2 regions of the Terrisporobacter glycolicus ATCC 14880 genome follow, and region 2 is predicted to be linked to the other one. Evidence: riboswitches for the same ligand, from Rfam matches in the RefSeq annotation. Region 2 holds a riboswitch; the other holds the start of a gene.
What was found. A riboswitch is a leader RNA that binds a small molecule or an ion and turns the genes downstream of it on or off. The one in region 2 is predicted to bind lysine.
Positions count from the first base shown of each region.

Region 1: another riboswitch for lysine. It lies ahead of TEGL_RS12985 (Na+/H+ antiporter NhaC family protein); the one in region 2 lies ahead of TEGL_RS01920 (aspartate-semialdehyde dehydrogenase).

Region 1 covers NZ_CP117523.1:2,610,095-2,614,318, reverse strand. The annotation lists gene TEGL_RS19835 (Na+/H+ antiporter NhaC family protein) at 1-1,197, opposite strand, end outside; lysine riboswitch at 1,402-1,577, shown strand; gene TEGL_RS12985 (Na+/H+ antiporter NhaC family protein) at 1,686-3,434, shown strand; gene TEGL_RS12980 (pentapeptide repeat-containing protein) at 3,522-4,224, shown strand, end outside.
Region 2 covers NZ_CP117523.1:348,168-352,391, reverse strand. The annotation lists gene TEGL_RS01925 (L-serine ammonia-lyase, iron-sulfur-dependent, subunit alpha) at 1-1,126, opposite strand, end outside; lysine riboswitch at 1,406-1,576, shown strand; gene TEGL_RS01920 (aspartate-semialdehyde dehydrogenase) at 1,713-2,711, shown strand; gene dapA (4-hydroxy-tetrahydrodipicolinate synthase) at 2,777-3,676, shown strand; gene dapB (4-hydroxy-tetrahydrodipicolinate reductase) at 3,670-4,224, shown strand, end outside.

The sequences.
Region 1 (4,224 bases), 1.8 Mb from region 2:
AAATTTGTAATTACTTATGCCTAAGACTGAAGTAGGAACGAGTGCAGCTATGCACCATGGGATTAAGGCAGATGTAACGATTGCGGAATTGGAAAATTCCATAGCCATATCTTCATTATTATAATTCTCGTAGCTATTTTTAAGTGTTTCTATAGTTAGAATAAAAGCTATAGTTTGGCTACATCCAATAGATGCAATTATTAAGCCAAGAAATAAGGTTACTAAAAATAACTTACTCTTATTTAGTTTTATTTTTTTCAAATACGTCTCTAAACCATTAAAAATATTTAATCCACTAAAAAATCCTGTTAAACAGCATGAAATAATAATTATATAACAAGTTTTAAGCATGGAAATAATGCCACCGCCCTTAATAATATTTGATAAGGATGAAGAGGCTTTATATCCAAATATAATATAATTACACAAATCTATCATAGTTATTTTTTGAATAATAAAGCAAATTATTATTGAAGCTATTATACTTATAGTTATTGATTTTGAAATTGAAACTTTTTTTAACGATAAAATAATAATTATAATAGCTGGTATTAATAAAATAAAACTAATATGAAAATCATTGTATAAAGTTAAACTTAGTGAATTGTCAATAAAAGTTAAAGGATTTTTAAAGGAGAATAATAAATAAAAAATAATACTAACCATAGTTGGAATAATACCAAAAATGAAAATTTTTCTAATATATTTAAATAAATCAACGTTAGTTAAATTGCATAGAAGAAGTAAACTAGAAGATAAAGGTGAACATCTATCACCTAAATATGCCCCAGACATAATTGCTCCTCCTACTAAATTTAAGTTAAGATTAGATGCCTGTGCAATAATAATAAGAGGTATGCCTATAGAACTTATAGTACCAAAGGAAGTTCCAATCAAAAAGGATGTTAAAGCTGGGATTAAAAAACAAAATAAAATAAATAGATTAGGGTTAATATATTTTAGTGAATAATAAACTATTGCAGGAATTGTTCCACAACTTAACCAAACACTTATTAAAATTGAAATTAATAATAAAATTTTTATAATTGGAAAGCTTCTTTTAGATTCAAAGGTATATAATTCAAGAAGCTCCTTTATGCTTTTATTTCTTTTTAGGCCGACTAAAGAAAATAAAATTAAAGAAATAGTTAAACCGTATCCTAAAAAAATATTATTAAAAACGCTAAATATTAGCATTATTATTGTAATAATAATTATTAAAAAAATTCTCATATAAATAATTCCTCCCATAACTTATCATCATAATAAAATTATAGAGAAATAATATCAAAATATTAATTAAATATAAAAAAATATTTATAATATATATATGGTAAAAAAGACAGAATTAAATGTTGCTAAATATAGGAAGGTGATATATACTCATATTAATAAGTGAATATTTAAGGTAGAGGTGCGATTTTTATCAGTAACAATAATGAGTTAAGCAACGTGGATTTATTGTGAAAGGAAACATCGCCGAAGCATATAACTGAAGCTTTAAGGTTATTTGGCTGGGGGTATATATAATATATATGCCACTGTCACTAAGAAATTAGTGTTGAGCTATCAAATGGATTTATAGTTTAGTATAATTATGACCTTGATGCTCTTACATCAAGGTTTTTTTAATGAAAAAAATAGCCCTTATAATGTTCACTACAAAAATATTAGGGGGAAATAAAATGAGAAGAAGAAATTTAAGATTATTTTTAATGACAACCATGCTATTCATAATGACAACAGTATTATCTTTTGCAGAAGAAGTTGATGTTGCTGCACAAAATGCAGATAAATTTGGTTTATGGACTTTAATACCACCGCTAGTTGCCATTTCACTTGCTTTTATAACTAAAAATGTTATAGTATCTTTGGTTATAGGGATTATGTCAGGGGGATTTATATTAAATATAACAGGAAATAATCCTTTTATGGCAATATTTTATTCATTTTTGGATTTAATTCAAAGGGCAGTGGGATCTTTAGCAGATCCATGGAATGCAGGTATAATTCTTCAAGTTTTAGCAATAGGAGGAGTTATAAATTTAGTTGGAAAAATGGGTGGAGCAAAAGCCATAGCTGAAGCCTTATCAAATAAAGCAAAAACAGCAAAAAGTGCTCAAATAATGACTTGGTTTGCAGGATTATTTGTATTCTTTGATGACTATGCAAACTCTTTAATAATAGGACCTATGATGAGACCTGTTACAGACAAAATGAAAGTATCAAGAGAAAGATTAGCGTTTATAATAGATGCCACTGCAGCACCAGTTGCAGGTTTAGCAATTATTTCTACATGGATAGGTTTAGAAGTTGGGCTTATAGGTACGGCATTTGAAAGTATAGGAGTTGAAACAAATGCATTTGGAGTATTTTTAAATACAATTCCATTTAGATTCTATAATCTATTAATATTAGGATTTATAGTAATGACAGCTTTACTTTTAAAGGATTTTGGACCTATGAGAAAAGCTGAGTTAGAATGTAGAAGAGGGAGTCAAAATCTTACTTCAAACGAAGAAGTGAATAAAAATTTAAGTAAACATGATGATATGGAACCATTAGAGGGTGTTAAATTAAGTGTCTGGAATGCAATAATACCAATAGGAGCGTTGATAGTTGGAGCGTTATTTGCTTTTTATTACAGTGGATATACTGCAATAATGGGTGGAGAGGACACTACAGTAATTCAGCTTATGCAAAATTCACCAGCATCATTTAATGCAATAAAAGAAGCTTTTTCAAATGCAGATGCATCTGTTGCTCTTTTCCAATCAGCTTTATTTGCAGGAATAGTTGCAATGGTTATGGGTGTATGTAAAAAAATGTTTACTGTATCAGAAGCTCTAGATATTTGGGTGGATGGAATGAAAACATTAGTAATAACAGGTGTAATATTAATATGTGCATGGTCACTTTCGTCTGTAATAAAAGAATTAGGAACCGCAAAATATTTGATTACATTATTATCAGGTTCACTGCCTCCATTTATAGTACCAAGCTTAATATTTGTGCTTGGGGCAATAATATCATTTGCAACAGGGACTTCTTATGGAACAATGGGAATACTTATGCCTCTGGCTATACCACTTGCATACTCAATAAATCCAGATATGTCTTATGTAATAGTTGCAACATCAGCAGTATTAACTGGAGCTATATTTGGAGACCATTGCTCACCAATATCAGATACAACAATACTTTCATCTATGGGAGCTGGATGTAATCATATAGACCATGTTAGAACACAGATGCCTTATTCAATATTTGTGGGAGTTATTACTATAGTGTTTGGATATATACCAGCGGGATTTGGATTACCTGTCTATTTAGTTTTACCATTGGCATTTGTGGCTATGTTTATAGGAATACAAGTACTTGGTAAGAGTGTAGAAGTTGAAGATATACAAGGAAATGAATTACTAGAAAATTAATATTTATAAAAGACTTAAATGATAATGCATTTAAGTCTTTTTTTATGCAAATAATAAGTTATAGAGTTTATAAAAGGAGAAATTACTATGGCTTATGTAAATTTTAAAGAAGAAAATTATAAATTAAAGATCCAATTGGATAAAAGGAAAAAAAATAATGAAAAAAATTATAGTTATATTATAAAGCATAAAAAGAATATGACTGACTATAATCCAGACAATCGATATAGTTATGAAATTACAGAAAATGAATTCATTGGCAAAAAGGGATTGTTAGATGAAAAAGATTATTATAATATTTCAAACAAAGATATAATATGTGCAAGTTTTAAAGATTGTACTTTTGCAAATACAAAATTTATCAATTGTAGAATAATAGGCTGTAAATTTTATGATTGTAAATTTATATTAGGTGGTGTTATTTTTGAAAATTGTATATTTATTATGGAAGATAATATAAAGTCACCGTCATTGAATAATACAATAAATTACTCTTGTGAATTCTATAATTGTGAGTTTTATAGTAAATTCAAAAATTGTGATTTATCATATTCAATATTTGAAAATTGTTTAATAAAAAATACTTCATTTGAAATATGCATGATGAAAAGTATGATAGCAAATAAATGTGAATTGAATGAAATAAAAATTTCGGATAGTGACTTAAGTGGATTTAAAACACACAAATGTTATATTTTAGATTTTGAATTTGATGATAAGTATAAAACTAAATTAGATGAAAAAACATTTTTTGATAAATTAGTAGAAATTAAAAAAACTAGAGAAGAAT
Region 2 (4,224 bases):
TACCAGTTTCGTCCATTATTTTAACTATTTGATCGAAAGTAACTTGATGCTCTCCATCAGTTAATAATGAATAGTTAGCAGCATCTAACGCTCTTTGAGCACCCATTGCATTTCTTTCTATACATGGTATTTGAACGTATCCGTAAGCTGGGTCACAAGTCATTCCTAAGTGATGCTCTAAACCGATTTCAGCAGCATATTCTATTTGTCTTAATGATCCACCTTTTAAGAAAGCTATTGCTGCAGCAGCCATTGCACAAGCAACTCCTACTTCACCTTGACATCCAACTTCAGCACCTGAAACAGATCCATTTCTCTTAACAAGAACACCAACTATACCTGCTACAGCTAAAGCTTCAACTAATTGCTCATCAGTGTATCCTTCATAGTCTTTCATTGCGAAGAATATTCCTGGTAAAACACCTGCAGAACCACATGTTGGAGCAGTTACTATAACATATCCTGATGCATTTTGCTCTGAAGCAGCTAAAGCATAAGCATAAACTAATGTATTTAATTGCTTATTAGCAAGATATTGCTTATAGAAGTATCCAGCTTTTCTTTCTAGATTTAATTTACCTGGTATAACTTCTGTAGCTTTTAAACCATCTTCTACTGATTTTTTCATAGCATCTTTAATAGTTACTAAGTAATCCATTATATCAGCATCGTCGTAAGTCTTTACGTAGTCTACGAAGTTTTTGTTGTTTTGGTTACACCAAGTTATTATTTCTTCCATTGTTGAATGAGGGTAAGTGTCGTTTCCACCTGCATTTCTCATTCCTTCTTCAGCTATTGTACCTCCACCAACAGAGTAGATAGTCCAATCTCCCATTACGTTTCCATCTGCATCTATAGCTTCTAACATCATACCGTTTGGATGATATGGTTTAACTATATCTTCTCTCCAAAGTATTTCAACTTCCTTTGGCTCAAGCGTTTTCTTGATTATATAATCAGTTAAATGCCCTTCTCCTGTTGCAGCTAAACTTCCGTATAAGTGAGCTTTAAAGCTAGCAGCTTCTGGGTATTTGTTCTTAAATTGTTCAGCAGCTCTTTGTGGTCCCATTGTATGTGAGCTTGAAGGTCCATTACCTACTTTGTAAAGTTCTTTTAGTGATTCCATTTTATTCCTCCTCGGGGATTTTATATATTCTTTTGCTTGTAATAAGAAAACATATTCCTAATTAACATTATATTTTTCCAATAATAATAATTTAAGAATTATTTAATTTTATAAATATATTTATAAATATTAATTTTTATAAATATTAAATAACACATAAAATATTTTACCTAAAATCCGACAAAAAATCTAGATGTTGTTTTAGGTAATTTTTTACATTTTTATTGATTTTTTCATTTTTTTGTACTACTATTATTAATAATTTAAAAAACTATCTTAACCTAGGGTAGAGGTGCAGTGGTTAAAAGTATTTGAAAGTAGTCGGCAGACGTTGATATTCAAAGAAAGGAATCATTGCCGAAAAGGTAATCTTTGCAAAGATTATTTTTGGGGTTATACATAATATGTATAACACTGTCACTTATTTTTAAGTGGTGAGCTACAAGGTTTACTTTGACATGTCGTTTTAAACGTACAAAGTATACCTTTGTACGTTTTTTTATATATATAAAATATAAAGCTCTCCCTTAAATTTTCTCTATGTTATTTAATGTTAAATCTAAAATATATTACGGGGTGATTAAAAATGAAAAAAATTAATGTTGCTTTAGTTGGTGCCACTGGTATGGTGGGAAGAACTTTTATAAAGGTTTTAGAAGAAAGAAATTTTCCAATAGATAATATCTATATGTTCTCTTCTGCAAAATCTGCAGGAAAAACTGTTAAATTTGTTGGGAAAGATGTGGTTGTAGAAGAATTAAATGAAAACTCTTTTGATAAGGATATACAAATAGCTCTATTCTCTGCTGGTGGTGGAATAAGTCAAAAATACGCACCAATCGCAGCTTCTAAAGGAGTAATTGTTGTTGATAACTCAAGTCAATGGAGAATGGATCCTAATGTTCCATTAGTTGTTCCAGAGGTTAACCCAGAAGCAGTAAAAAATCACAAGGGAATAATTGCAAACCCAAACTGCTCTACTATACAAGCTATGGTTCCTCTTAAACCATTACATGATAAATACAGTTTAAAAAGAGTTGTTTACTCAACTTACCAAGCCGTATCTGGTTCTGGTGTTAAAGGAGTTCAAGATTTGGAAGATGGAATTCAAGGAAAACCAAACACTTTCTATCCTCATCCAATAGCATTTAACTGTCTTCCTCATATAGATGTTTTCGAAGAAAACGGATATACAAAAGAAGAAATGAAAATGGTAAATGAAACTATGAAAATCTTAGAAGACTATAATATTAAAGTTACTGCTACTACTGTAAGGGTTCCAGTGAAAGGTGCTCACAGTGAGTCTATAAACTTAGAGTTTAATAAGCCATTTGAGTTGGAAGATGTATTTACTGCTCTAAAAAACACTGAAGGTGTTGTTGTTGTTGATAATCCAGCAAACAATGAGTATCCTCTAGCAGTTGATGCTGAAGGTCATGATGAAGTTTATGTTGGAAGAATTAGAAGAGACTTCAGTGTGGATAATGGTGTTAATATGTGGGTTGTTGCTGACAACATAAGAAAAGGTGCTGCTACTAACGCAGTCCAAATAGCTGAATTATTATTAAAATATGATTTAGTATAAAAATGAGCTTTAATAAATATTAATTAATAGAGATTAAATTTAAGGTAAAAAGGAGAGGTTTGTTTATGATTTTTAAAGGTTCTGCAGTTGCTTTAGTTACTCCATTTGATGAAAATGGAAAGGTTAATGTTAAAAAGATAAAAGAATTAGTGGATTTTCAAATTGAAAATGGCACTGATGCTATAGTTGCTTGTGGCACTACTGGGGAAGCCAGCACTATGAATGACGAAGAACATTTATTAGCAATCAAAACTATTGTTGATGCTGTTGATAAAAGGGTTCCTGTAATAGCTGGAACAGGTGGAAACGACACTGCTCACTCCATCTATATGAGTCAAGAAGCTGAAAAATTAGGTGCAGATGCTCTTTTAATTATAACTCCTTACTATAATAAAGCTAATAAATCAGGACTTAGAAAACACTTTGTATCTATTGCAAATAGTGTTAAACTTCCTATAATTTTATACAATGTTCCTTCACGTACAAAGGTTAATATACCACCTGCTCTTGTTGCTGATTTAGCTAGAAATGTGGATAATATTGTAGCTCTTAAAGAAGCTTGTGGAGATTTAGCTCAAGTAGCTGAAGTTTGCAGATTAGTTCCAGAAGGCTTTGCTGTGTATTCTGGTAATGATGACTCAATACTTCCTCTACTTTCTCTAGGAGGATCTGGAGTTATATCAGTTCTAGCTAATATTTGTCCACAGGAAACTCATGATTTAGTATCTAAGTTTATGGATGGCGATGTAGAAGGCTCTAGAAGATTACAATTAGGTATGAAACCTTTAATAGATGCTTTGTTTATAGAAGTAAATCCTATACCAGTAAAAACTGCTGTCAATTTATTAGGATTTAATGTGGGAGATTTAAGACTTCCTCTAGCTGAAATGGAGGAACAAAATTTAGAAGTTTTAAAAAGAGAATTAGTTAATTTTGGACTAAAAATACAGGAGGCAACATGTTAAGAGTAATTATAAATGGTTATAGCGGTAGTATGGGTAAAGTTTTAACTAAATGTGTTAATGAAGATAGTGAGCTACAACTTGTTTGTGGTGTATCTAGAGATGAATTAGATGTTCCATTCAAAACTTACCATAAAATTAGTGAAGTAGAAGAAAGTGCTGATATCATCATCGATTTTTCTCATCACTCTACTATATATGATGTTTTGGATTATGCTACAAAAACAAAAATTCCTTTAGTAATAGCAACTACAGGGTTTAATGATGAAGAATTAGGTGAAATAGAAAAAGCTTCGGCTATTATTCCTATTTTCCACTCTTCTAATATGTCTCTAGGTGTAAATGTCCTAGTTAAATTAGTTAAAGAAGCTGCCAAAGCTCTTAATGGGTTTGACATAGAAATAATAGAAAAACACCATAATAAAAAACTAGATTCACCTAGTGGCACAGCTGTTATGATAGCTAATGGAATTAAAGATGTTTTGCCAGAAAGTGAATGCATATATGGAAGATATGGTCGCTCTGAAAAGAGAAAGCCTACTGAAGTTGGT